DNA from 2 places in the Clostridium sp. TJA020 genome. Region 2 is predicted to be linked to the other one. Evidence: predicted binding sites of a transcription regulator. Region 2 holds the regulator's gene; the other holds the start of a gene.
What was found. Region 2 encodes HrcA, which represses chaperone genes, less so after heat shock. Its sites were predicted from a motif close to TGTTAGCACTCNNNNNNNNNGAGTGCTAACA; they were not measured.
Positions count from the first base shown of each region.

Region 1 (15,517 bases), on a different contig from region 2:
TCACCAACTGCATAGTAAATATATTTTTGATCTTCTGACATTCTATCTAAATATTCAGCTAATGTTACCATTTTCTTTTCTTTTGATGAATAGAACATTAATAAATCTTTTAATGTATCCTTATTTGCTCCAAACTCATCATAAACACCATATTTTAATTGTCTTCCAAATGATTTATAGAATTTTTCATAAGATTCTCTATCATTCTTAAGCATATTTTCTAATTCATTTTTAATTTTATTTTTAATATTTTTAGCAATACGTCTTAATTGTCTATCATGTTGAAGTAATTCTCTTGATATATTAAGTGATAAATCTTGTGAATCAACTATACCTTTTACAAATCCAAAATAATCTGGTAATAAATCAGAACATTTTTCCATTATTAATACACCATTTGAATATAACTCTAATCCTTTTTCATATTCTTTTGTGTAATAATCATATGGTATATTTTCTGGAATATAAAGTATTGCATTATAACTTATCATACCATCAACACTTATATGAATATGTTTTAATGGTTTATCAAATCCAAATCTTTTTTCAAAATAAAAATTGTTGTAATCTTCATCTGTAAGTTCATTTTTATTTCTTCTCCAAATAGGAACCATACTATTTATTGTTTCTTCTTCTTTGTATTCTTCATATTCATTTTCTGTTCCTTCTTTAAGTTTTGATTTTGTAACATCAAGCTTTATTGGATATCTTATAAAATCTGAATACTTCTTAATTAAAGATCTTAATTTATACTCATCTAAAAACTCATCAAAATTTTCATCTTCTGTATTTTCTTTTAAATGAAGAATTATATCTGTTCCATGGCTCTCTTTTTCTGCATCTTCTATTGTATATCCATCTACTCCGTCTGATTCCCATCTATAAGCTTTTTCTTCACCAAAAGCTTTTGTTATAACAGTAACCTTATCCGCAACTAAAAATGCTGAATAAAATCCAACACCAAATTGTCCTATTATATCAAATCCATCTTTTAAATCATTTTCTTCTTTAAATTTAAGTGAACCACTCTTTGCAATAACACCAAGATTTTCATCTAATTCTTCTTTTGTCATTCCTATACCAGTATCAGATATAGTAAGAGTTCTATTTTCTTTGTTTGGAACTATTTTTATAAAATAATCATCTTTATTAAATGATAATGAATTATCACCTAATGTTTTATAATAAATTTTATCTATTGCATCACTTGCATTTGAAATTAATTCTCTTAAAAATATTTCTCTGTTAGTATAAATTGAATTAATTACTATATCTAATAATCTTTTTGATTCTGCTTTAAATTGTCTTTTTTCCAATTTAAATCTCTCCCTTCAAATTCAAAAGATATTTTTATTAGCACTCTTATAACTCGAGTGCTAATGCATAATTTATATATATCACTATTTGAAATTTATGTCAATATTAATTTTCCTTAATACTTTTTTGACCTTATTATACTTAATATTGTTGCTAATACACATATAAAACCTGTAGTTAAAAATACAATATCCATTGCATAAATAAATACATCATTTCTTCCTGGTACATAATTTGAAACTTCATAACCAATAATATGACTCATTCTATTATATAAAAGAGTTGTTGAAAGAGTTATACCAAACACCATCCCAACATTTCTAAGTAATGCATTAACACTTCCTGCTATACCAAGTTGACTTTTTTTAATTTCCTTCATAACAAGTCCATTATTAGGTGATTTAAATAAACCATTACCAAGTCCCATTATTCCACTATAAATAGCAACTTGAAATAAAGATGTATTTTCTTTTACTGTACCTAAAAGAATTAATCCTATTGATAATATTAAACAACCAATAGTTGCTATATATTTTGAATTTAACTTATCAGAAAGCTTACCACTATATGGTGAAACTATTCCTAATACTAATGGATATATCATAAGAAAAAATCCCGCATGTAAAGTTGACATTTTAAGTACATCTTGCAAATAAAATGGTAATATTATTGTTACTGAACTTAGTCCTATAAAAGTTAAGAAGTTACATAATATACTTGTTGAAAATAATTTATTTTTAAATAATTTTAAATCTAGTACTGGTGACTTAACTGTTTTTTGTAAATATAAAAATATAATAAGCCCTATTATTGAAATTAAAAATCCAAATAATATATATTTATTTGTATATCCTACAAACTCACCTTTAGTTACTGACAATATAAGTGAAACTATAAAAAATCCAAAAGCAATTGTTCCTCTAACATCAATTTTCTCTTCAATTTTAATATTATCTTTTTCTAAAACCTTGTTGGCTAATATTAAATTTATTATTCCAATAGGTACATTAATCCAAAATATAAGATCCCATCTAATTGATGCAAGTATACCTCCAATTGATGGACCTATCATTGTTCCCAAAGCAACTGCACTTGCAGATATTCCAAGAGCTTTTCCTCTACCTTCCCCTTCCTTATATATACCAGTTATTATTCCCATATTAACTGCCATTGTACAAGATGCTCCAATACCTTGTATAACTCTTGAAACAATAAGTAATACTAAATTTTTTGAAAATCCACTACAAATAGATCCAATAGTAAATACTAAAATTCCAAACTTAAAAACTTTATTTTTACCCTTTATATCTCCTATTCTTCCATTTAATAAAACTAATACTGAAATTATTAAAAGATAGCTTGTAACTACCCACTCAACCTGAGCCATTGTTACATTTAAATCACGTGCTATAAGTGGAAGTGCAACATTTACTATACTTCCATCAATACATGACATAAATGTCATTATAACAACACACATTAATATTTTTGATTTTCTACTTTCAGAAACTTCATTATCTATATTACCCATAGAACTTTACTCCTTATAATAAAATAATTTTGATTTAATTATAGAAGTAATTTATTAATAATTTGATTTATTGCTGTGTACATGATTTAAACTTTTTTATTTTTAATAATTAATTTATTTTTTCTCCACAATATGGACAATATTTAAAATCACCTTCTATTACTTTTCCACAATTCGGACATCTTTTTTCATATTGATAATAATTGTTATTATATTCTCTTTTAATCTCTTTTAAATCCCAATAAGTTACATCAACATTCTCTCCTCTTTCTATTGCTTTACCTTTTTCCTTTGGAATTTCATATACAGAATTACATCTGTTGCAAACTACATAATAGCTTTCATTCCATTTAAATAAAGGTATAAAGAAAAAGTGAAAACAGTCAAATGTTTTTATCAATTTACCCTTAGTTTTTAAATTGCATTTTTTACACTGAAGATTTTCTAAAATTTTTATTTCCTTTGACTTACTTTCTATTCCGAATATTCCTATAAAAAACATATTTCCTCCTAACTTAAATTATAAAAATATAATTATTATATATATTTTACAACTATCCAAAATTTATTTTTAAATGCAATATTTTAAATTTTTGTAACATTATACTATATATTTTAAACATTGTGTTATTATAATCATGATTAAAAACAAAGGGGGGAGTTAAATAATGAACTTTAAATCATTTATATCAAAAAATAAGAAAATTTTAGCTTTTGGTATTATATTTTTATTTTTAGGAATTATATTTGGTAATATTTCATCAGCATCTGCAGATGAAATAGCTTCAGCTCAATCTAGAAATTCTAGTATATCATCTGAAATCTCTAATAATAATTTAGCATTGCAATCTAATAATTCTAAAATATCTAAGCTAACAAATGAGATTTCTACTTTACAATCAAAAAAAGATGAAATTGAAACAAAAAAAGAAGCTGAAAAATTAAAAGCAGAAAAAGCAAAAGAAGAATTAAAAGAAAAACAAACTGCTTCGGCTGAATCTAGTACTAACATAAAAAAAAGTAGTAATAGCTCTCATAAATCTACTACTAATAATACAAGCTCTTCATCAAAAGCAAAAAATAATTCTTCAAATTATGAAGATAACAACAATAATACTGTTGGAACTACTGTTTGGATAACTGCAACTGGTAAAAAATATCATAGAACAAACCATTGTGGAAATACTAATCCAAACAACGCAAGACAAGCATCATTAAAAGAAGCACAAAGTTTAGGATTAGATGCTTGCTCTAAATGTTTTTAATTAAGGGGAGAAATTAATGAATAAATTAGTAAAAAAACTACTTACTATCGTATTAGTATTTATTTGTTTTTTTGTTGGAATTATCATAGGTTGCGGTTCAAATAAAAATAATGAACTAAAAGCTAAACTAGATAAAGAATATAGCAATAAACAAATAACTCTTTCTGATACTAATAATGAACTTTCAAATTCTAATAAAAAAATTGATGAGTTAAATAACCAAATAACTAATTTAAATAATTATATAAAAGAAAATTCTAAATAAAAATAAACTCTATAAAGGAATACTCCTTTATAGAGTTTATTTTTATTTGTGATAGTAACCAATTATTTTATATACCTATAATTTATAACGTATTTTCTTTTTCTATATTTAAAAGTTTTTGCTTCATATCAATTCCACCAGCATATCCAATTAAATTTCCATTTGATCCAATTACTCTATGACAAGGTATGACTATAAGTATTGGATTTTTATTATTAGCCATTCCTACTGCCCTTGAAGCATTTTTATTTCCAATAAAATTTGCAATTTCTTTATAACTTAATGTTTTTCCATAAGGTATTTTCATCAGAAATTTCCAAACTTTCTTTTGAAACTCTGTTCCCTTTGGATTAATTGGTAAATTAAATTTTTTTCTCTTTCCATTTAAGTACTCTTCTATTTGAATTTTTGCATCTTTTATTAATTCCGTTTCTATATTATTTGAGTTTACTTCTTTACTTTCACCAAAATAAATTTTTGTTATATAATTTTCCTCTTGAACAATAGTAATTTTTCCTAAACTTGTGTAGTAATAATAAGTATTAATCAATTATTTCCTCTCCTTTAGTGGTATTTTAGAATATTTATTTATTCCACAAATACAAACAAATTGTTCGCCTATAATACACAAATGTCCTTGACTATTTATATTCATTATATTAAACTTATTTTTATACAATTATTATACAATTAAATGTACATTTAATTGTATATTTGAAATTATCTATAGTTTTATTAAAATAAAAATTTTATAATTGGGGGAGTTTCATATGGAAGGAACTAAAGAAACTAAAAAAATTATGTGGTATAGCCTTGCTCTTATGGCATTCTCTGCTGTTTGGGGATTCGGTAATGTAGTTAATGGATTCTCAGAATTTGGTGGATTAAAGGCTATAGTATCATGGATTCTTATTTTTGCTATTTATTTTGTACCTTATGCTTTAATGGTAGGTGAACTTGGTTCTGCCTTCAAAGATTTAGGTGGTGGTGTAAGTTCATGGATCAATGAAACTATTGGACCTAGACTTGCATATTATGCTGGTTGGACTTATTGGGTTGTACATCTTCCTTATATTTCTCAAAAGCCACAAGGTGCTATTATTGCTGGTTTCTGGGCTATATTCCAAAACAACGGGGTTAGTTCTTTAAATCCAATTCTTTTACAAACACTTTGTTTAATAATATTCTTAATAGGAATATGGGTTGCATCAAGAGGTATAAAACCTTTAAAAAGAATAACAACTATTGCTGGTACATCAATGTTTGTTATGTCAATCTTATTTATACTTCTTATGATAGCAGCACCTGCTATTACTGATGCTAAATTAGTAAATATTGATTGGTCATTTAAAACATTTATGCCTACATTTGATGTTAAATACTTTACTAGTCTTTCAATATTAGTATTTGCTGTTGGAGGATGTGAAAAGATTTCACCTTATGTAAATAAAATGGACAATCCTTCAAAGGGATTCCCTAAAGGTATGATTGCTTTAGCAATTATGGTTGCGGTATGTGCTATATTAGGAACTATTTCTCTTGGTATGATGTTTAGTTCTGATAATGTACCAAAAGACTTATTAACTAATGGTGCTTATTATGCATTCCAAAAACTTGGTGAGTATTACGGAATCGGAAATACATTCGTTGTAATATATGCTATAACAAATGTTATAGGACAAATTTCAACTTTAATACTATCAATTGATGCTCCTTTACGTATTTTACTTGAAAATGCTGATGAACAATTTATTCCATCAAAATTACTTAAGAAAAATGAACATGGTGCATTTATAAATGGTAATATATTAATTACTATAATTGTATCAATATTAATTATAATTCCTGCATTTGGTATAGGAAATGTTGATGCTATAGTTAAATGGTTAGTTAAATTAAATGCTGTTTGTATGCCATTACGTTATTTATGGGTGTTTGTAGCTTATATCGCATTAAAGAAAGCTGGAGACAAGTTCCATGCAGAATATCGTTTCACAAAGAGCAAAGTTCTTGGAATAATTTTAGGAGCATGGTGCTTCTTCTTCACAGCTTTTGCTTGTATAGGTGGTATGTATTCAGAAAATACTTTCCAATTAGTATTAAATATAATAACTCCTTTCGTATTAGTAGGACTTGGTTTAATAATGCCAAAGCTTGCTGAAAGAGAAAGAAGACAAAAAGGATTAATATAATTTATAATTTATAATTATTAAAAAAGGAGCTAAATTTTAGCTCCTTCTATTATAGATATAATTTCAAAACTTAATTATTATATACTTAAATAACAAATCTTTTGTAATTAATTCACTATTTGATTTCTTATAATGAAATAACCTAAATATAAAATTAAATATTTTATACCTATATAAACCAATCCACTAAAAAACATAGTCTAATATCAATATCTATTTTTAGTAATAAAAAACTTAAATACATATTTAGATAATTTAAATGATAATTTATTAAAATAATAATTTTTAGCTCATTTTTCAGCAATTGTTGCTAAAAATTAACCATTATGTAACTAATAATATTAATATTTAATATATAGTTTAAATATAGAAATAAAAGGGGGTAATAAAAAATGAAAAATAATAATCGTAAAAGTATGCAAATAATGAAAAGAAAAAAAGCAATGAGAAGAAGAAAAATAATTTCAATTTCATTTATTGCTATATTAATTATTTGTATTCCTTTATTTTTAATTTTAAATAAAAAAAGTACTAATAATGAAGTTGTTAAAGCCGATACTAACAAAGTTACTACTGATTCATCTAATAACAACAATAATGATAATATTAATAACGAAGCAAAAGAAAAGCCTGAAGAAAAAAAATTAGATAATAGTGGATATATAGCATTAAAAGATGACCCAAATGCTGATGATGCTGAAATGGTAGCAAAAAATACAAATGATTTATTAACTGGAGCTAAACAGTACCCTGTTAGAACAGATGGTAAAAAAGTTGTTTACTTAACTTTTGATGATGGTCCTTCAACTACTAATACACCAACAGTCCTTAAAACTCTAGAAAAATATAATGTTAAAGGTACATTTTTTGTAATGGGAAAATCTCTAGCTGCAAATGATACAGCTAAGGAATTATTAAAAGAAATAGCTAAAAATGGACATGCTATTGCAAATCATAGTTATAGCCATGATTATGCTTACTTATACCCAGGTAGAACTATGAATGTACATAATATGCTAAAAGACTTTAATAAAAATGATGAACTTATGAAAAGTGTTTTAGGAAAAGACTTTTCAACTAGAGTAATAAGATTACCTGGTGGATATTGGTCATGGAAAGGTAGAGAACCTTTTAAAAAGAAAATGCAAGAACTTAATATAAGTAATATTGACTGGAACGCTCTAAATGGTGATGCTGAAGGTAAAAAGAAAAACGCACCTGAACTTGTTGAATTCTTGAAGAAAAGCGTTAATGAACTTGGCCCAAATGCAGATAGTATTGTTGTATTAATGCACGATACTTATGGAAAAGCTGAAACAGCAAAAGCTCTACCTCAAATAATTGAATATTTTAAAGATAAAGGCTTTGAATTTAGAACAATAAAATAGTCTACATAATGAAAGAGTTGCTTTAATACTTTTAAAGCAACTCTATTTTATTTACAAAAATATTTTAATTCGTTTTTATTAAAAATTTTATAATTAAATCTATTACTTTTGAATTTTTAAAAATTTAATCCACTAGAATGATAAATAATTTTTGTTATTATAGATGTTATATTATTAATTGAAACCCATAAAACTATTCCAAATGCTATTACATAAGCAAATGAAAATAAATACACTAATTTATTTTTCCCTTTTAATATACTGTTAAAACCACTATAAATTAAAATTACTGAAGTTATTGAAGCAAATATACTTACTATAGCCCAAGGTATAAATCCTATAAATAATGCTAAAGATTGAATTATAACAAGTATAAAATTAATTACTGAAAAAACAAAAAATATATTTCCTAAATTTTTTCTATCTATCTTTTCTTTTATTAAATATTTATAAATTAAATATACTATAAAAATTATTATTCCATAAAATAATATATAATTTAATAAATCTAAGAAATATACACTTCCAGTAGGAAATACCATATCTAATTGAGTGTTAAATTGCTGTTTTAAAAATATAGAATCATTCTTACTAAAATACTCTCCTGATATACTATAAACCAATTCCATAATTGATTTTAATAAGTTGTAGCTAAATATTTTTATAGATAATACCTTTATTAAAGGAATTATCAAAGTTATTATTACGCCATATATTAAACTTAACTTCAATGAAAGTCCTAGTATACCATCTTTCATACTAGTAAATGGATGTTTTATTGCAGTTAATACATAACTTTTATGCTTTTTTATATCAACTTCTGGAGTTGATATATTTATAGTTGTTTTATTATTTTTTGTTTCTCCACCGCAACTATTTCCACATTCTGGACAAAATTTTGAATCATCTGGAATCTTACTTCCACACTTGGTACAATACATTATTTCTCCCCCTTTAATTTAATTAAATATTATATTGAAAATTATACCTTCCGCATACTATTTATGTCAATTTTTAATTATATTTGTAAATTATACATAAAAATGATAAATTATTTATATAAGTTTTTACTAAGGAGGATATATTATGAATTTTTGCAGCAAATGTGGTAGTAGGCTTGAAAACGGCTCTTGTCCTAATTGCTCTACTATTTCTAATTCAAACAAAAATAAAAATTATTTTAAACTTATAATTGGATTTATTATAATTTTATTTATTTTAATAGGAGGTATTTTTATTTATGGAAAATCAACCTCAAAAACACAGTCTGAAATTGCAATGGATTTTTCTAATGCAATATCTAATAAAAACGCTGATGAACTTCAAGAAATTCTTTATTGTGATAATCAAAAACTACAAATTAATACAACAAATGCAAATGTTTTAATTGATTATTTTACTAAAAATCCATCTAAATTTTCTGATATAAATGATAACTTTAACGCTGGAAAATATGTTGATACTGGTTATCCTTTATCAATAAAAGAGATTTCTAAAAAGTTTTTCTTTTTCCCAGTATATAAAGTTGTTGTTAAACCTACATTTATGAAAGTAAAATGTAATTTTAAAAATTTTAAAATTAAAGTGTTAGATCAAACTTATAGTGATTTAAACGAATCAACAGAAATAGGTCCTTTAATGCCTGGAAACTATAATATCACAGCAGAATTATCTAATTCTTATTTAAATAAAAGTGAAGTTATAGATGTAAATACTTTTGATAATAATTGTCCAGATATTGAAGTATTTAAAGATTTAAAAATTATACATATAGATAGTGATATACCAAACGCTGACTTATATATAAATAACAAAAATACTGGAATTAAAGTAAAAGATGCTAAGGATTTTGGTCCAGTTGACCCAAATAGTACTATTTATGCTATATCAAATGAAAATGGTCAAAAACTTATGAGTAAAAAATATACTGTTGATTCTTCATCTGAAATTTACATTAATTTTGCTGATGCTAAAGCATCAGAAGATGATTTTAAAACAGAACTTTATAGCCTTTTAAATAATTACTCATCTGGGTTCGCTTATGCTGTTAATTATAATGACTTTAATTATATTTCATCATACCTTAAAGAAAATAGTCCTATATATAATAAACAAAAGAAGGTTGTACCAGATATTTATAAACAAAATATTACTGAATCATTTAATAGTACAGAAATACTAAATTATAAATTTAATAATGATACAAATACTGGAGAAGTTACTTGTAATGAAGTATACTCTATTGCTAAAAATAATAACGTTCCAAAATATAAAGAATTTAAAAATACTTATACTTTTGAAAGAAATTCTAATGGTCTATTAGTTTTAACTGATATTAAAGATTAGAGGTGTATTTAATGAAATATTGTAATAAATGTGGAAATAAATTAGAAAGTTCAGCTAAGTTTTGTAATAAATGTGGGAATAAAATTATTAAAAATGAAGTAGAAATATCATCTAATAATACTAAAGATTTATCTAATGAAGAGTTATCAAAAAATAATGATATTAATATAAAGAGTAATCTTGACACTAATTCTAATAATATTATTAATAAAAATAAAATTAATATTGATGAGTCAAAATATAGTAAAAGCAAAATTAATGAATCACAAAAATCCGATTCTAATGATTTAGATAAAACTACACTATATGATAAAAATGATTATGATTTAAACAATAATATTAATAATTCATCTAAAGAAACTATTAATAAAAATACTAATAATATAATTAACAATAATAAAATAGATGAGGAATCATATTCTTATGATGACCAAATTAAACCTAAAAATAAAAAAAAGAAATACATAATAATAAGTATAATTATTATAGTTATTTTATCCATTGGTAGTTTCATTTATTTTTCAAGAGATTCGCTAATGTATAATCATTATGTAAATAAAGCAGATTCTGCTACATCTACTTTTGAAAAATTAAAAGATTATAATAATGCTTTAGAATATAGATATAATGATGATGTTATTAATTCAATATATAATGTATTAAAAGGTGATTCATCATTCATAGATGAAATGTCTCCTCTTACTAACTTGAATAAAGAAGATACCAATAAATTAATATATAAATTATGTACATTTTATGCGGATAAAAACTTTGATGGCAAAAACTACGATGCATGCCTTAGTTACTTATCTTTAGCTAAGAAATATGGCTATAACGAAAAAGATTATATAAACTATAACGAATTAATAAAAAAAATAGATGAATCAAAAGAAAATCATAAGTCTACAGATTCATCACAAAATATTTATAGCTTTAAAAATGAAACTCCAACTAATAATATTCCTAAAAATATTTATGATTATAAAGGAGATTATTTAATTCCCTATAGTAACTCAAGTTATATAGATAAATCCGACATTAATCAGTACAACAAAGAAACATTAGCTCTTATGAGAAATGAAATTTATGCAAGACATGGTTATATATTTGGAACAGAGCCTTATAAATCATATTTTAATTCAAAGTCTTGGTATTCTCCAGATTCATCATTTAAAGGTGATGATAAAGAACTTAATGAATATGAAGTAGCAAATGTAAAAACTATAAAATCAGTTGAAAATTCTAAGTAAAAGAAGGTAATATAAATGAAGAAATTTATGAAATTCATTTTATTAACATTAAGTTTATCAATACTTTTATTTGGTTGTACTAATAATAAATCTAAAGTTAATTCATCTGATTCTAATACTGTTAATTCAAAAATAAATTCTGAATCAGATAATATAATCAATGATACTAAAGATATTGATAAATCTAACGATAAAGAAAAGAAAAATACTAAAGATACTAATTCTACATCTAATAATAAAAACTTAAATGAAAATAATCTTAATAAAAATACTAATAACTTAAAAAAGATAACTATAGTTATTGATCCAGGACATTCAAGTAAAAGCTCAAATGAAAAAGAATGTGTATCACCAGATTCAAAAGAAAAAAAATTAAAAGATACTAGTGGAGCAACTGGTGTAAGTAGTGGTATACCTGAATATACAATAACTCACAAAATAAGTATTAAATTAAAAAATTTATTAGAAAAAGAAGGTTATAATGTTATTTTAACTAAAGATAATATAAATGAACAACGTAGTAATATAGAAAGAGCAAATATAGGAAATAAAGCTAATGCAAATCTACTAATACGAATTCATTGTGATGGAGTTGATTCACCAAGCGCTAAAGGAGCTTCTATACTTGTTCCTGAAGTGAAAGGATATATAACAGAAAATATAGCAAAGAAAAGTTATTCTTATGGTGAAAAGATACTAAACTCTTATACCAAAACTACTGGTATATATAATAGAGGTGTAGTTAAAAGAGACGATTTAACTGGATTTAATTGGTCAAAAGTTCCTGTTGTTTTACTTGAATTAGGATTTATTTCAAATCCTAAAGAAGATTCTTACCTAAGTAATGATAAAAATTATAATCAAATATGTGAAGGAATAGCTCAAGGCATTAATAATTGCTTTAAATAATACTTAAACATTATAGTATAAAATATAGACTGTAGATACAAATTCTACAGTCTATATTTATTATTGTATTAATATATAGTAATTAATTTTTTATTATTAATACTTTATATTCAAACTTCTTGTTCTTTCTATATATAATAAATTAATTAATCAAATAAGAATTTTATAACTCTAATTCACTTAAATTTACCTTTTCCTCATTAATTTCTTTTTCTAAAATTTCATTATTATTAACCTTATACTTAAATAATACAACTAAAGAACTTAATAAAGCTACCAAAAATGCTGGAACTACCCAACCTAACCCTTTATCATAAAGTGGTAACCATCTAACTATACCTTCAAGGAATTTCATATTTAATGAAGTATTGCTTAATGCATAAATAACACTTACACAAGCTGTAATTAAAACTGTTGCTGAATAAACTAACTTATTTCCCTTTAAAAGTTTATCAAACATTGCAAGTAAAATTAAAACAATAGCAACTGGATAAATTGCATCAAGTACAGGAACTGAAATACTTAAAATTTTTGTAAGTCCCATATTAGCAAGAACCATACTTGATAATGCTAAAACTCTAACCCAAGTTTTATAACTTATCTTTGAGTTTAATGTTACAAAATATTGACTGCATGATGTTATAAGTCCTACGCAAGTAGTAAGACAAGCTAGTGTAAATATTACTGCAAGAAGTACAGCTCCCATATCTCCAAAAAGATATGTCATAACATTTGATAAAGTTTGAGCACCATTTTCAGTTGCTCCAAATCTACCACCACTGGTTGCCCCTAAATGAGCAAGCATTGAGTAAATTAAAATTAATAATCCACCTGCAAATACACCAGCTTTTACTGAATTTTTTACAACTGCCTTTTCTCCTTTTATTCCCTTTTGTTTAATTACAAGTGAGATAACAATACCAAAATTTAATGCTGCAATTGTATCCATGGTCATATATCCTTCTAAAAATCCACTTACTAAAGGTGCATTTACATATTCTCCAGTTACTTCACCATAAGCACCTAATGGCTTAAAAATACTTGCAATAAATATTGAAAAAATTAATATTAATAACGTAGGAGTTAAAACTTTCCCCATACGATCTACTAATTTAGATGGAGTTAAGCAAAGCCAATAAGCTACTGAAAAAAATATAAATGTATAAATAAATAATGCCAATCCATGAGATATAAAACCTTCTCCTAAATATGGTCTTACTGCCATTTCAAATGGTAAACTTCCCGCCCTTGGTATTCCAAGTCCAGGTCCAATTGAAAGATAAATAAGAATTGTAAATACCGTTGCAAATAAAGGACTTACTCTACTTGCTAAATTATATAGTCCTGATGATTTTGCTACTGCAACTACACCTAAAATAGGAAATCCTACTGATGTAATTAAAAATCCAATCATAGTAATCCAAGTATCTACTCCAGCTGACTGTCCTAAAAATGGCGGGAAAATTAAGTTTCCTGCACCAAAAAATAATGAGAAAAGCATTAAGCTTACTAATAATAAATCTTTTTTTGATAAATTTTTCATTAAAAACGCCCCCAATTAATCAATTTTAAAAATTATTCTAATTGTATGTCTCCTTCTATGTCCATGAAATTGCCCCCTTTTAATTTATTTAACATTCTTTTTATATTTACATATTTTCATAAAATAACTTTAATTAAATATTTTATTAAAATATTTAAATCAAAAACTTAAAAAAATAAAAAATCCCCGCCCCTAATAAAAGGGACGAGGTTAAATCGCGTTACCACCCTAATTCTATAAACATAAATAAACTAAATGTCACTTAACTATGTTCATAGCACCTTAATTACGTACATCTTAATACGCTTTTCCTGTAACGGTGAAAATCCGATAAAGCTTACTAAAATATTGTTTCAGCTTTACTTCTCAGAGATGATTTTCGGAAATATACTGAACATTGGCTTACAGCAAAATGCCAACTCTCTGTGGAACAATTATATAACTTACTTTTTCTCGTCATAGAATTTAAAAATCTGTTTTAAATTTAAATATATATTATACTTTAATTTCCAACTTGTCAACTACTCATTTAAATTTTTTAATATAATTTATTGTTTATAAAATTATATATTGATTTTAAGTATTTTTATAATTAAATTTATTAAAAATAGTTATTTATTTAATAACTCCTTTTCTTTATTAAATGCTTCTTCTGCCAAACTTTTTTCTCCCTTTTCATCATAAAGTAAAGCAAGATACCTCCAAGCCTCAGGACTACTTGGATTATTTTCTATACATTTTTTTAAAGTAGCTTTAGCCTTTTCATAATTATTTAATCTATTAGCATATATATTAGCTAAAGTTTCATAAGCACTAATTATATTGTTCTTCTCTAAATATTTCTCATAACATTTAACTCTAGTTTCATCATTAATATTATAGTTATCTGTATATTGTACTAAATCATTATATTCAATAAAACCATTATTAAAATCTTTTATAAAATTATATTCAAACTCCTTAAATTCTGTTCCTGTAACTTTCTTAAAAGCTTCATTAAAATTCATATTTTTAATATTTAATAATATATTTTTTATTGCAATATTTCCATTTTGATTCGCAATTTTACTTACAGCATAATTACTTTGAGTATAAACATCTACTTCACTTATACTTTCATTCCAATTATTATAATCAGTTAATTTTTCAAATTCTATAATTTTTCGTGGAGCATATAAACTATTGCCTAAGTTTCCAACATACTCCGATACTCCTTCTATAAACCATATAGGGACTTTGCTTTCATCTATATTATTTTTCTTCATAAATTCATATACTATATGATGTGTATATTCATGTAGAAAAGTTTCTTTAAAATCAAAGTCATATAATAAATCATAACCTTTTAAAACATCTATATAAGGATCCTCTACACTTAAATACATACTATTAGCATCTACAAGATAATACCCTCCAACCCTATAATTATTACTTCTTTTATGGAATACATTTTTATCGTAATCTAATTTAATACTTAAAGTACTTAAATCAAAATTTCCAAAAATATTTTT
Region 1 is NZ_JBZEFC010000002.1:355,341-370,857, forward strand. Features, by position in the region: gene htpG (molecular chaperone HtpG) at 1-1,316, opposite strand, end outside; gene AC4FQ1_RS05575 (MFS transporter) at 1,433-2,848, opposite strand; gene AC4FQ1_RS05580 (zinc ribbon domain-containing protein) at 2,958-3,350, opposite strand; gene AC4FQ1_RS05585 (hypothetical protein) at 3,517-4,113, shown strand; gene AC4FQ1_RS05590 (Z-ring associated ZapG family protein) at 4,130-4,378, shown strand; gene AC4FQ1_RS05595 (methylated-DNA--[protein]-cysteine S-methyltransferase) at 4,461-4,928, opposite strand; gene AC4FQ1_RS05600 (amino acid permease) at 5,149-6,570, shown strand; gene AC4FQ1_RS05605 (polysaccharide deacetylase family protein) at 6,963-7,958, shown strand; gene AC4FQ1_RS05610 (zinc ribbon domain-containing protein) at 8,075-8,899, opposite strand; gene AC4FQ1_RS05615 (zinc ribbon domain-containing protein) at 9,045-10,304, shown strand; gene AC4FQ1_RS05620 (YARHG domain-containing protein) at 10,316-11,554, shown strand; gene AC4FQ1_RS05625 (N-acetylmuramoyl-L-alanine amidase family protein) at 11,582-12,463, shown strand; gene brnQ (branched-chain amino acid transport system II carrier protein) at 12,627-14,006, opposite strand; T-box leader at 14,204-14,475, opposite strand; gene AC4FQ1_RS05635 (tetratricopeptide repeat protein) at 14,618-15,517, opposite strand, start outside.
Region 1: the regulator HrcA is predicted to act here: its motif matches at 1,352-1,382, upstream of htpG (molecular chaperone HtpG).

Region 2 (15,517 bases):
TTATCATGAGGATTCTCTTTTCCAAATTGATTTTCACCAAAAAAATATGGTCTTTTTGTCTTACCAACATCATGGAAATAAGCACCTACTCTAGCTATTACAGGATTAGCATTAACTTCTTCTGCAGCCATTTCTGCTAAATTAGCAACTAACATACTATGATGATAAGTTCCAGGAGCTTCCATCAAAAGCTTTTTAAGTAACGGGTTATTAGGATTTGAAAGTTCTAAAAGCTTAAGTGTTGTTACAACATCAAAACTTGATTCCAAAAACGGTAATACACCTATAGAAAGTATTGCCGAAAAAATAACTCCTACTGCTGATAATCCACTAAAAATAAATATTTCTTTAAAGTTGTTTGATAATAATACTCCTGTTGTAAATGTAATTATAGCACTTATTATCATGAGCCATATTGATGAATAAAAAATATCATTTCTTTGTTGCATCTTTCTAAAGCTTATAGCTCCTAAAATAGCATTTAATATTCCAAGAATCATTATTTGTGGATTAAAATTAACTAATGCACTTATAATTATTACATTAATACTACAAACTATAAGAGATAACTTATAATCAATAAGTAAAGTAATAAGTATTGGTGCGCATGCTAGAGGAATAACAAAGGGAGAAATTTCTCCAATAACTCTAGCTAATATAAAACTAAATATATTTATTATATTTATAAGTACAACAAGCTTAGTATTTTTATATACATTTTTATGATATTTATATATATAAAAATATTGAATAAAGAATGTTACAACAGTAAATATAGCAAGCATTGAATAAAGAAGTAAAAAGCTTCCCCCTCCATTTTGATCTAAAATACCTAAATCTTTTAATATTTCTATCTGTTCTGCTGTTACAGGTTCTCCCTCACTTACTATTGTTTGATTTTTCTTAATTATTACTTTAGGTACATTCTTTTGAACCTCTTTTATTAACTCTTCTGTTTTTTCTTTATCATAAAAGAAATTTGGTTTTATTTCAGGTATAACTAACTTTTTAAGAACCTTTTTAACAGAAGGCTTAGTATCTGTTGCTTCAATTTGTTTGTTTGCAAGATCTATTGCATTATTTAAACTTTCAGCATTTCCATCCTCTATATTCGTTTGATAAACTTCATTTATTATTGTATTTAATTCAAACTTTATATCATTAAGTTTAGAATCAGAAAGTGAAATTAATACTTTATAATCATTTTCATTTAAATATTTGTTATCTAACTTCAATAATTCTTTTAATTTATCATTTTCATTTTCCACTGTTGCTTTTAAATTTATAACTTTGTTTAAAACATTATCTATATTTTTTAAGGCTTCCGTCCTAATTTCACCCTTTGAAGTATAAGGCTTATCTATTTTTTCAGTTGCTTCTTTTATTCTTTCATTTGTAGCTATTTCATTTACAGTATCTCTTGGTGCCTTTATATCAACTCTAGCTATTTCACCTTCCTTTAAATCATACTGTTTAGGTGCTATTGCCGTTATAAGCAATATATATGTTATAAGTATTGTAACTATATTAACTAATGTTTTAATATATAATTTTTTAGACTTTTTTGATAGACTTTTATTTAAAAATAACTTTTCTTTTATATTCAATGTTTATCACCTTCTTATCAATTACATATTACTTAAATTTACGCTATGTTTTCTTCAACTACAAATTGTGCAATTATTTGTATCTTTCCATCTTTTATACTTTTAACTTTATGATTTCTCTTTATTATTTTAGCTTCATTACTAAGATCCTTTAATAGAAGGTTTTCTAACTTATTTAAAGAGTCATTCACTACGCTATCTTCATCTAAATTTATTTCCCTTTCTGCCATTTCACAATAAGTAATAGACTTAACAAATCCAGTATTATCTACTATTTTATCATAATTTCCAAATGAATTTGTAGCCTTTTTTAAGTAAATTTTCTTTCCCCATAAGTTTAAATATAAATCTTTATCCTCTCTTCCTGTTTTCTCTAACTTTTTACCTTTTATTTGAACTTCTAAACTTCTCTCGTAAAAAACATTAGCTATAACGCTTCCTTTAGGTTCAACTTCATATTTTTCTTCTAAAAGGCCATCATATGGATATATTAAAACATCACCCTTTTTAACCATATCTCCTGGATTTACTGCTGCTGTACCAAATTGAGTATATACTCTTTTTACTTCTCCATCCTTTTTAGCTAATATTTCTTTATTATAATTTTCTAAAAAATCTGGTGGATTTACTTTTTCTTCTATTTTAACTTTTAAAGTAGAACCTTCAATTCTTGCCCTAACCCATAATATTTCATCATGTATATCTTCAAGTTTTTTCTCTAAGCTATAAACATCAACTTCACTTTTCCCAATACCTTGCTTTATTCCAAATTCATTTAATATTTTTCTTATTTCAAATGGAGTAACATTTTTTTCTGTATATATATCTATCGCCCATATTCTTGTTGATAATATAAACAATATAAAAAAGAATAAAACTCCACCTATAGTAAATGTTATCTTTCTTTTTAATTTCGATATATTTATTATTTTTCCTTTTCTTTTTAAAATTTTAGTTTTTCCATTACACCTTTTAACTATTGTCTTTAAATCTTCATAATCATCTCCATATATATCCATATTTAAAGTAACAGCATCTATCCTCTTTATTTTATTAACCTTTATACCACTTTTCCATAGTCCATTTAATATTTGTTCTGTATTCATACAAGTAACTTCAACTGTTATTATAGATATTTTTTTTGCATAGTACCTCATATTTCAATACCTTCATATGATATTGCTTTAAACCTTCCACTTAAAACTATTGTTTCAGATGCTATATATAATATTTCAAAATTTTCACCCTCAATTTTTACAAAACCTATATTAGTTTTTACTTTTATAAACTCTTTATCAAAAGAATCTATTCCCTTATGATTTTCTATACTTATTTCTTCTCTACCTACAACAGTTATCTTAGGTAAATTCAAAATAACATCTTTAGGTAAATCTATTTTTTCTATAATGTTATTCTTTTTTTTATTTATACTCTCTCTCAAAATAAAACCTCCCTTTACAAATACTCCTATCATAGTAATTTATGATTTTTAAATAATTTTAATTACAAAAAAGGAGAGTTTTTAAACTCTCCTTTTTTAATAAATAACAAAAAGAGCTCCATAAGAGCTCTTTTGCTATTTATTATTTATTATTTAAATAATTTTTAACTAATTGACTTACAAGCTTGCCATCAGCTTTACCAACTGTCTTAGGTCTAACTAACGCCATAACTTTTCCCATGTCTTTTATGCTACATGCACCCGCTTCTGTAGCTGATTCTTCTACTATCTTTAAAATTTCGTCTTCGCTTAATTGCTGAGGAAGGTAATCTAGCAAGATACTGATTTCAGCATTAGCTTCATCTACTAAATCTTGTCTGTTACCTTTTTCAAACTCAAGCACAGCTTCTCTTCTTTGCTTGACTTCTTTTGCTAATATTTCAATTATTTCGCTTTCTTCTACTGGTTTACCAGTTGTTTTTTCAGCTAATAAAATAGCAGATTTAGCGGTACTTAATACATTAGCTTTAAACTTGTCTTTTGCCTTTAAAGCAGTTTTCCAATCTTCTTGAAGTCTCTCTTTAATTCCTGGCATTTTTATACCTTCTTTCAAAATACTACTTGAACTTTCTCTTTCTAGCAGCTTCTGATTTCTTTTTCTTCTTTACGCTTGGTTTTTCGTAGTGTTCTCTCTTTCTTACTTCTGAAAGAACTCCAGCTCTAGCGCATTTTCTCTTGAATCTTCTTAATGCACTTTCAAGTGTTTCGTTTTCTCCAACTTTTATTTCTGACATCTATTATCCCTCCCTCCGCTAGCTTAAATTATAAATTCAATCAGCTACGGGCTTAATAACACAAGCTATATTATACATTAGTTTTGTTATTTATGTCAACATTTTACGTAAACATTTTTAGCCTGGTGGCCATTTTAATTCTCTTCCACCTAAAACATGGAAATGCATATGATCTACTGTTTGCCCACCTAACACTCCACAGTTATTTACTATTCTATATCCATCATCAGCAATACCTAACTCACTTGTTATTTTATTTATAACTTCAAAAATATGTGCTATTATATGAGAATTTTCGTTTGAAATCATATTAGCACTTTTTATATGTTCCTTTGGTATTACTAAAAAATGAACCGGTGCCTCTGGACTTATATCATAAAATGCATAAACTAAATCATCTTCGTATATTTTCTTTGAAGGAATTTCACCTTTTACTATTTTACAAAAAATACAATCTGTCATAAGTTCACCCCCTTTACAGAGTAGTTACCTTATTATTTTACCACTTTTCCTTCTGCATAGTCACCCTTTGATTCAAAAAGTTTTACTTTTATTATATTTCCAATATCATCTTTAGATGCACCATGAACATGAACCTTAACATAATTTCTAGTATACCCTTCAAATATTCCATCTAAGCCTTTAACTTCCTGCTCAATTAAAACTCCCATTTCTCTTCCCATTAAACTATCAGTATAAGCTTTTTCATTTATATTATTAAGTTCTATTAATCTTTTGCTTCTCTCTTCTTTTATATTTCCATCTATTTGGTTTTCCATTGTAGCTGCTTTAGTTCCAGTTCTTGGACTAAATTTAAATATATGAGTTTTAGTTAATTTATTTCTTTTTAAAAATTCATATGTTTCTTCAAACTCTTCATTAGTTTCTCCTGGAAATCCAACAATTACATCTGTTGTTATTGAAGCATCCTTTAAATTTTCTCTTAAAACATTAACTATTCTTTCATATTCTTCTGCTGAATATCTTCTATTCATTCTTTTTAATGTGGAATTACAACCACTTTGAAGTGATAAATGGAATTGTGGGCATAATTTTTTCATGTTTTTTATTTTTTCTACAACTTCATCAGTAAAGAATGCTGGCTCTATTGAACCTATTCTAACTCTTTCTATTCCATCTATCTTTTCTATTTCTTCTAATAACGTTACTAAATCAACATTACCTTCTAAATCTAATCCATATGATGCTGTATGTATACCAGATAAAATTACTTCTTTAAAACCATGATTTGCAAGTTCTCTTACTTCATTTAATACATTATTGAAATCTTTTGAGCAAACTGCGCCTCTAGTATATGGTATTAAACAATATGCACAAAACCTATTACATCCATCTTGTATTTTTAAAAACGCTCTAGTTTTATCTCTATAATCTTCTATTTTTAATTCCTCAAATTGTTTATTTCTAAGTACTGCCCCAACTTTAACTTGAGGTTTCTTTTCATCCCTAGCTTTATTTACATAGTATACTATGTCTCCTTTATTTCTAGTACCAAGAACTACATCTACACCTTCTATTCCTGAAACTTCTTTTGGCGCTATTTGTGAATAACAACCTACAACTGCTATTATAGCTTCAGGATTTAATCTTCTAGCTCTACCTATAATTTGTCTTGATTTTTTATCTCCCATATTAGTAACAGAACATGTATTTACAACATATACATCTGAAACTTCTGAAAAATCTACAACTTCATATCCTTCTCTTACAAATTTTTCAGTCATAGCTTCTGATTCATACATATTTACTCTACATCCTAATGTAGCAAATGCAACCTTCATTAAATCTTTCCTCCTAAGTCACCTAATTCATATTGAATCAATGAGGTAGCAACAAAACCTGCTGTTTCTGTTCTAAGAATTCTTTTTCCTAGAGTTATAATATATGCTCCCTCTGTCTTTAACTTTTCTATTTCTGCTTCTTCAAATCCACCTTCTGGCCCTACAACAATTCCAATTCTCTTTATAGAATTTTTATCTAAATCCTTCATCAAAGATTTTATACCAAAATCTTCTTTATTTTCATAAGGTACTATAAGTAAATCAAATTCTTTTATTTCTTTTATTAAATCATTAATTTTTATAGGTTCTAAAACCCTTGGAATTATACTTCTTTTACTTTGCTTACAAGCCTCAAGTGCTATTCTATTTAATCTATCTAATTTTTTAAAATCGCCTTTTAATTTTACATCAACTCTATCAGTAATTAAAGGAACAAATTTTGTTATTCCAAGTTCTGTTCCTTTTTGAACTATTAAATCCATTTTTTGCGCTTTTGGCATCCCTTGAAATAAAACTATTTCAATATTACTTTCATTATTTAAATCTAACTTTTTAACTATATCTAAAGTTACTTCACTTTTTGTAACTTCATTAATTTTAGCTAAATACTCTGTTCCATTACAATCATTTAAGACTACCTCTTCACCTTCTGAAAGTCTTAAAACTTTATATATATGCTTAACATCATCACCTATTATTTTGGCATAATCTCCAAATACATACTCTGATGGTGTAAAAAACTTATGCATTAAATAATCACCTAACCTTTATTTTGATTTTGCAATTATGCAGTTCCATTCTCCGTCTTTGTTAACTTTAATTACTTCAAAACCACTTTCTTCAAGCTTAGATGTAACCATATCAACTCTATCATGAATTATACCTGATGTTATAAATATTCCACCTTCTTTTAAAACTCTCTTAACATCATCTATTAATATACATATTACTTCTGCAATAATATTAGCTACAACTATATCAGCTTTCCCATCTATAACTTCAACTAAGTTTCCATAAAGAACTTCTATATTATCTAAATTATTGTATTCTACATTTTCCTTTGCTGACTCAACTGCAACTGGATCTAAATCTACCCCAACAGCTTTTTTAGCTCCAAGCTTAGCTGCAGCTATTGCAAGAATTCCTGAACCTGTTCCAACATCAAATACTATACTATCTTTTTGAACATATTTTTCAAGTGCTTGTATACACATTCTTGTTGTTTCGTGGTCACCTGTTCCAAATGCCATTCCCGGATCTAATTCTACAACTAATTCTCCATCTTTTTGTTCGTATTCTTCCCATATTGGTTTTACAACTATTTGGTCTCCAACTTTAGATGGTTTATAATACTTTTTCCAATTATTTGCCCAATCTTCTTCATGAGTTTTAGAAACTTCAACTCTTCCTTCTCCAACGTTAAAGCCCATATTTCTTATTTCTTCTACTTTCTCTTTAACATATTTAACAACTTCATCTATGTTGTCTTCTTCTGAAAAATATCCTTTTACAACAGCAAATTTACCTTTATGTTCTAAAACATTTATATCTGCAAAATCCCAAGTTAAAGGACCTTGTTCTCTACCTAATATGTCATTTGGATCTTCAACTGAAACTCCTTTGCAATCTAATATGTAAAAAATCCCTTCTATTGGCTCAAGTGCCTCACTTGTTGTAATAACTTTTATCTCTATCCATGATCCTTCCATGAAAATCATTCCTTTCTAATATGTCACTAATAAACTAATAAATAATTTTAACCTTTTTCTTAAGATTATGTCAAGGTTACTACTATCAATATATAAAATACTTTAAATTACATTTATCAATAGGTTATAAAATATCTTTTTAACAATTTATATATTTATATTACAAAAAAGGCTACTTAAAATAGTAGCCTTTTTAGATTTATTTAAATAAATCTCTTAATCCTTTTTTATGATGCTCTTTTCCATCTACCTTTTCTCCTGATGCTTCCATAAACATCATTAAAGCTTCTTTTTGCTTTTCATTAAGCTTTTTAGGAATATCAACTATTACTTTTACATATTGATCTCCTCTTCCGCCTCCATTAACTCTAGGAACACCTTTTCCTTTTAACCTAAATAATGTTCCAGATTGAGTTCCAGCTGGAACTGTATACTTAACATTTCCATCTACAGTTTCAACAGTTATCTCAGTACCTAAAGCTGCTTTAGCCATAGATACATGAGTATCAACATATATATCTATTCCTTTTCTTTTAAACTTAGAAGATGCTGATACAATTATATTAATATAAAGATCTCCTGCTGGACCTCCATTAGTACCATCCTCACCTTGTCCTCTAAGTGGAATTACATTTCCTGTATCTACACCTGCTGGTATATTAACTTTTATTTTTCTATGCTTTCTAACTTTACCTTTTCCTTTACATGTTTCACATGGTTCTTCTATAATCTTACCTGTTCCATGACATTGATCACATGTTGTTGTACTTACGAAACTTCCAAGAGGTGTTTGTCTTTGAACTCTAATTTGTCCTGTTCCATGACAAGTTGGACATGTTTTTGGTGTTGTTCCTGCTTTAGCACCTGTTCCATGACAACTTTCACAATTTTCACTTCTTGTAATTGATATTTCTTTTTCTACGCCTTTTATAGCTTCTTCAAATGTTAGTCTTATTGTATATTCAATATCGGCTCCTCTTCTTGGTCCATTATTTCTAGCTGAACTTCCGCCACCGCCTCCAAAGAATGAATCAAATATATCTCCGAAGCCTCCGATATCTGAAAAATCGAAACCTCCGAATCCACCTGCTCCTGCTCCAAATCCACTTCCATCAAAATCAGCTGTTCCAAATTGATCATATCTAGCTTTTTTCTCTGGATCTGAAAGTACTTGATAAGCTTCATTTATTTCCTTAAATTTTTGTTCTGCTTCAGCATTTCCTTGATTTTTATCAGGATGGTATTTTATAGCTAGCTTTCTAAAGGCCTTTTTTATTTCTGCATCACTTGCACCCTTTTGTAAACCAAGAATTTCATAATAGTCTTTTTGCGCCATCTATTTCACCACCATATTATTATAAATTTATATTATTAAACTTTACAAAAGGGAAGACGAGTACTGCCTTCCCCTTTGTTATTATAAAGGTATTGTAGTTTATTTACAACTACTTATCATCTTCTACTTTAAAATCTGCATCTACAACATTATCATCATGTGGTGCTTCTTGAGATCCTTGAGCTCCACCCATGTTATTTGGATCAAATCCTTGAGCTCCACCTTGTGCTCCTGCTTCTTGATATATTTTTGATGAAATTGCATAGAATTCTTTTGTTAATTCATCAACAGCAGTCTTAATAGCTTCTAAATCGTCTCCATCTTTAACTTTCTTAACAGCTTCTAACTTTTCAATAACCTTTGCTTTATCTTCTGCTGAAACTTTATCTCCAAGTTCTTCTAAAGTTTTTTCTGTTTGATAAACGACTTGATCTGCATTATTTTTAACTTCTATTGTTTCTTTTCTCTTCTTGTCTTCTTCAGCAAATTTTTCAGCTTCTTTAACAGCCTTATCTACTTCATCATCAGTTAAGTTAGTTGATGCTGTTATTGTAATATTTGCTTCTTTACCAGTTCCTTTATCCATAGCTGATACATTAACTATACCGTTAGCATCTATATCAAATGTAACTTCGATTTGAGGAATTCCTCTTGGAGCTGGTGCAATTCCTGATAATGTAAATCTTCCTAAAGTTTTATTATCAGCAGCCATTTGTCTTTCACCTTGAACTACGTGAATTTCAACTGATGTTTGACCATCTGCAGCTGTTGAGAATACTTGACTCTTCTTAGCTGGAATTGTTGTATTTCTTTCTATAAGTGGAGTAGCAACTCCTCCTAAAGTTTCAATTCCTAATGTTAATGGTGTAACATCTAATAATAATACGTCTTTAACTTCCCCTGTTAATACACCTGCTTGAATAGCTGCACCTATTGCAACACATTCATCTGGGTTAACTCCCTTTGAAGGTTCTTTTCCTATAAAGTTTTTAACTGCTTCTTGAACAGCTGGTATTCTTGTTGATCCACCAACTAATAATACTTTATCAATGTCTTTTACTGATAATGATGCATCTTGTAATGCTTTTTTCATTGGTTCAATTGATCTTTGAACTAAATCATGAGTTAATTCATTGAATTTAGCTCTAGTTAAATTCATATCTATATGTTTAGGACCTGTTGCATCTGCTGTTATAAATGGTAAGTTAATATTTGTTTGTGTTGATGATGATAATTCAATTTTAGCTTTTTCAGCTGCTTCTTTTAATCTTTGAAGTGCCATCTTATCTTGTCTTAAATCTATACCATTTTCTGCTTTAAATGTATCTGCAATATAGTCCATTATTTTGTTATCAAAGTCATCTCCACCTAAGTGAGTATCTCCATTTGTTGATAGTACTTCAAATACTCCATCGCCAAGTTCTAGTATAGATACATCAAAAGTACCACCACCTAGGTCATATACTAATACCTTTTCTTCTGCTTCTGTTTTATCTAATCCATAAGCTAAAGCTGCTGCTGTTGGTTCGTTTATTATTCTTAATACTTCAAGTCCTGCTATTTTACCAGCATCTTTTGTTGCTTGTCTTTGAGCATCATTAAAGTATGCAGGAACAGTGATAACTGCTTGATTTACTTTTTCTCCTAAGTAACTTTCTGCATCTGCTTTTAATTTTTGAAGTACCATTGCTGATATTTCTTGTGGTGTATAGTTCTTTCCATCTATATCAACCTTATAGTCTGTTCCCATATGTCTCTTTATTGAGATTATTGTTTTGTCTGGATTTGTAATCGCTTGTCTTTTAGCAACTTGACCAACTAGTCTTTCTCCATTTGCTTGGAATGAAACAACTGATGGAGTTGTTCTTGCTCCTTCTGAGTTAGTTATAACTACAGGTTCTCCACCTTCCATAACTGCTACACATGAATTTGTAGTTCCTAAGTCAATTCCTATAATTTTTGCCATAATATATTCCTCCTTAACTCAAACTTTCATTTGATTTAAATTCTAAATTTAATATATTTTAAAATGTTATTTTTAGTTTGCAACTTTTACAACAGAGTGTCTTATAACTTTGTCTCCTCTTTTATAACCTTTCATGAAAACTTCAGCTACTTGATTTTCTCCAAAGTTCTCATCTTGAATATGCATTACTGCTTGATGCATATTAGGATCAAAACCTTCTTCTGTTATAATTTCTTCAACACCTAACTTTTCTAGAGATCCTCTAAAACCTTTAAGTGTCATTTCTAATCCTTTTTTCATATCTTCTACACTACCATCAGCTTCGATAGCTCTTTCAAGATTATCAAGGTTTGGAATTATTTCCTTTAATACATCTACACATGCATCTGTGTAAATTCCTTCTTTTTCTTTTGTTGTTCTTTTTCTATAATTATCATATTCAGCTGTAAGTCTTAAAAGTCTGTCCTTTAAAGTCTCAAGTTCATTTTGTAGCTTTTTATTTTCTTCCTTTGTCTTTTTAAACATTTTTAACTCATCCTCTTCTTTATTATCTTCTACTTGAGACTCTTCTTTTAACTCTTCTTCATTTGATGAATCTAAATTTTCTTTTGTCATTTCTTCTTCAGCTACTATGTTTTCCTCATTTTTAACTTCTTGTTCTTGATTTTCTAAATTTTCTTTCACTTTTTGCCCACACCTCGTCTCTTTTATTTTTTAGACTGTCCTTTAAGAGTTTGATTAAGCTCTTTCATGACTTGTGCCATTATTGCAATTACCTTTGAATAATCAATTCTTCTAGGTCCTATAAGTCCAATAGTACCTTTTGCATTATCTCCTAAAGAATACTCAGCTGATATAACACTACACTCTTTTGCTTCTGGAAGATAATTTTCATCACCAATCTTTATTGTTATATCGCTTTCAGGTTCTATTAGTTCCACAACGCAATCTTTATTATGAAGAAGTGATAATATTCTTTTTGCATTTTCTATGTCATTATACTCAGGAAAGTTGAATATATTAGTTGCACCTTCCATAAAAACTCTTGAAGTATCGTCTTCCTTTAGGCACTGATAAAGTGCTGGAATTATTGCATTAAATACTTCATCTTGACCATCTAAACCTATTTTTAAATGATTTATAACTTCTAAGTTAATTTCATCTATAGATAGATTTACAAGTCGTTTATTTAATACTTCATTCATCTTATTTAATATATTTATTGAAGGTACTTTATCTACTTTTATTATTTGATTTTTTATAAGTCCACCATCAGTAACTATTACTGCTAATAAACTTGAACTATCGACTCTCATAAGTTGAATTGATTTTATACAACTCATACTAAGAGATGGTGTTTTTACAACACATGTAAGATGAGTTAATTCTGAAAGTAAAGTACTTGCATTTTTAACTATCTTGTTAACCTCAAGCATTGCTGAGTTTATAACATACTCTCTTATTTTTAAATCTTCTTCTTTACTTAAAATTGGTTTATCCATCAAACTATCTACATATAGTCTATATCCTTTGCTAGATGGAACTCTTCCTGCTGAAGTATGAGGTTGTTCTAAGTACCCCATATCCTCTAAATCTGCCATTTCATTTCTTATTGTTGCAGAACCAACACCTAAATTATAGTTTTTAGCTATTGTTCTAGATCCAACAGGTTCACCAGTCTTAATGTAATCATTGATAATAGCTTCTAATATTTTTATCTTTCTATCATCAATAACCATATCATCACCTCTACTTGTTAGCACTCACTAACAACGAGTGCTAATGACTATATTTAAATAATATTCTCGTTACATATTTTTGTCAACGAGAATATTTGCTTTATTTTAACTTTTAAAGATATTTATATGATATTATATTTATTTTTCTTTTAATTGCTTCATTTTTCTATCACTATTTAATAAATTCACTCATAACGTAATTTGATACTTCTACACCTTTTGAAGTTAAATATATATAGTTATCTTTATCCTCTATTAGTCCTTTTTTTATATTTTTATTTATAACATCACCATATACATCCTCTATATTTTTATCAAACTTTCTCTTAAAATTATTTTTATCTATTCCTTTAATCAATCTAAGCCCTAAAAACATAAATTCTTCCATATCTTCTTTTTTACTATTTTTAATAATAGATTCTTCTACTGCTTCTTTATTATTTATTTTATTTATGTATTCTTTTATATCATCTATATTTTTTATTCTGTTACTATCTATATATGAGCTTGCAGATACACCTACCCCTATATACTCTTCAAGTTTCCAATAAATTTTATTATGCTCGCACTCTTTATTTTCCTTTGAGTAATTTGATATTTCATACTGATGATAACCATTAGATTTTAATATATCCTTTGTTATGTTATACATTTTCCTTTCTTCGTCTTCAGTTGGTAATTTTAATAATCCCTTTTCATTCATATTATAAAAAGGTGTTCCTTGTTCTATTATTAAACTATAACAAGATATATGTTCTGGATTTAATTTTACTATATCTTCTAAACTCTTTTTATAATCTAATACACTTTGATTTGGAAGTCCAAACATTATATCTATATTTATATTATTAAACCCGAATTCTCTTGCCCTATTATAATTTTCCTCAAATTCTTTCATTGTATGTATTCTTCCTATTTTTTTTAATAAATTATTATTTGTAGTTTGAAGTCCCATACTAATTCTATTTATACCATTATCCTTAATTATTTTAAGCTTTTCACTTGTTAAAGTTCCTGGATTACATTCTATGGTTTTTTCTGAACCTTCTTTATACTTTAAACTGTTTAAACATACTAATAAATTATTTAAATTTTCTTCTTTTAAGTATGAAGGAGTTCCTCCCCCTATAAATAAAGTTTTTATAATTTTACCTTTACATTTTAAATTTATTTCTTTAATCAATGAATCTATATAACTATCTTCTAAATTTTCTTTTCCTGCATAAGATGGGAAATCACAATAAAGACATTTCTGCTTACAAAAAGGAATATGCACATATAGTGAAATTTCTTTCATCCTTATCACCTTCTTCTCTATATTTATATATTTTATTTATTATAACAAAAAGAAGAATCTAATCCTTATTAAATTAGATTCCCCTTTATTTTAAAAATTATTTTATAATAACGCTTCTGCTTGTCTCTTTAAATTTTCAAGTTCTTTGCTTTCAGTTTCTATTACTGAGAAGTCATGTATATCTTTAAAATTATAAAAATAATTTGCAAAGGCAATTTTTTGTGATCTATTAATATCAAGATCAGTTGCTATTTTATCTAAATAATCTACTTCAACTTCACCATAATTACCATCTACTAAAGCTAATCCTACTAATTCAAAATAAACTATTCTTTTTATTCTTTCTTTACTATTTTTTAAAATTTCTAGTGCTTCATCATAAGACACCGCACCAATTTTACTTAAATCTAAATTAAGTTCTTTCAAATAATCTTTTATTAGTCTCTTTTCTTCTCTTGCAAGTACATGATCTATGTTAGCAAACTCATTTACTAAATTTATAAAAGCTATTGCTTCTTTATTGTTTAACTCTTTTAAAAACATTAATAAACCTCCTTTTCCTTTGTTTTATTATACCTTATATTTACTAAAAATTCACTTAACCTTATTATATCTTAAACATATTTTAACATTTCTTTTCCCATATATCTATATTATCTATATTGTGAATAAGAAGATTTTTCTGAACTCTATAAATTTTTGTTACTATTTCTTCTCCATTTAATACTACTTTTAAATCTTCATTGAATCCATTATTTAATATATAAGAATCTATTTTATTTCCTTTTAAACTTATAGGAATTATTTCTCCGTTTATTCTTTTTAGTGTACCTGTTATTATTCCTTCTTTTCTTAACTTTTTACACTTTATATTTACATCTCTTAAATTAATTTCTATCATAATATACACACCTCCGTAATTTCTTATAGTAATGTATATTCAAAAAGATATAAATAATTCCACATATTAAATGTTATTTTAATTAAAAATAAGAGTCTAATACAAAATGTATTAGACTCTATAAATTAATCTACTTTTAATATTGACATAAATGCTTCTTGTGGAACTTCAACTGAACCCACTTGTCTCATTCTCTTCTTACCTTCTTTTTGTTTTTCAAGAAGTTTTCTCTTTCTTGAAATATCTCCGCCATAACATTTAGCTAAAACATCTTTTCTCATAGCCTTTACTGTTTCTCTAGCTATTATCTTTGAACCAATAGCTGCTTGTATTGGAACTTCAAAAAGTTGTCTTGGAATAATTTCTTTAAGCTTTTCAGCTATTCCTCTACCTTTATGATAAGCTCTTTCTTTTGGAACTATCATTGAAAGAGCATCAACTACATCACCATTTAAAAGAATATCAAGCTTACAAAGCTCTGCTTTTTCGTATCCTTTAAATTCATAATCTAATGATGCATAACCTCTAGTTTTTGATTTTAATGTATCAAAAAAATCATAAACTATTTCATTTAGAGGTATATCATAATTAATTACAGCTCTTGTTTCTTCCATATATTGCATATCAATATATGTTCCTCTTCTCTCTTGGCAAAGTTCCATAACAGCTCCTACATATTCAGTTGGAGTAATTATTGAAGCCTTAACAATAGGTTCTTCCATATAATCTACTTCACTCATTTCTGGTAGATTTGTTGGATTTGTTATATCTAAAACTGTTCCATCAGTTTTCTTTATTTTGTATATAACTGATGGTGCTGTTGTAATAATATCAAGATTAAATTCTCTTTCTATTCTCTCTTGAATTATTTCCATATGTAAAAGACCTAAAAATCCACATCTAAATCCAAAACCTAATGCTACTG
Region 2 is NZ_JBZEFC010000001.1:645,367-660,883, forward strand. Features, by position in the region: gene AC4FQ1_RS03380 (HD family phosphohydrolase) at 1-1,607, opposite strand, end outside; gene yqfD (sporulation protein YqfD) at 1,646-2,764, opposite strand; gene yqfC (sporulation protein YqfC) at 2,761-3,048, opposite strand; gene AC4FQ1_RS03395 (GatB/YqeY domain-containing protein) at 3,191-3,643, opposite strand; gene rpsU (30S ribosomal protein S21) at 3,666-3,842, opposite strand; gene AC4FQ1_RS03405 (histidine triad nucleotide-binding protein) at 3,960-4,304, opposite strand; gene mtaB (tRNA (N(6)-L-threonylcarbamoyladenosine(37)-C(2))-methylthiotransferase MtaB) at 4,337-5,644, opposite strand; gene AC4FQ1_RS03415 (16S rRNA (uracil(1498)-N(3))-methyltransferase) at 5,644-6,393, opposite strand; gene prmA (50S ribosomal protein L11 methyltransferase) at 6,412-7,353, opposite strand; gene dnaJ (molecular chaperone DnaJ) at 7,553-8,689, opposite strand; gene dnaK (molecular chaperone DnaK) at 8,799-10,655, opposite strand; gene grpE (nucleotide exchange factor GrpE) at 10,728-11,339, opposite strand; gene hrcA (heat-inducible transcriptional repressor HrcA) at 11,363-12,394, opposite strand; gene hemW (radical SAM family heme chaperone HemW) at 12,567-13,691, opposite strand; gene AC4FQ1_RS03450 (hypothetical protein) at 13,794-14,234, opposite strand; gene AC4FQ1_RS03455 (hypothetical protein) at 14,317-14,592, opposite strand; gene lepA (translation elongation factor 4) at 14,718-15,517, opposite strand, start outside.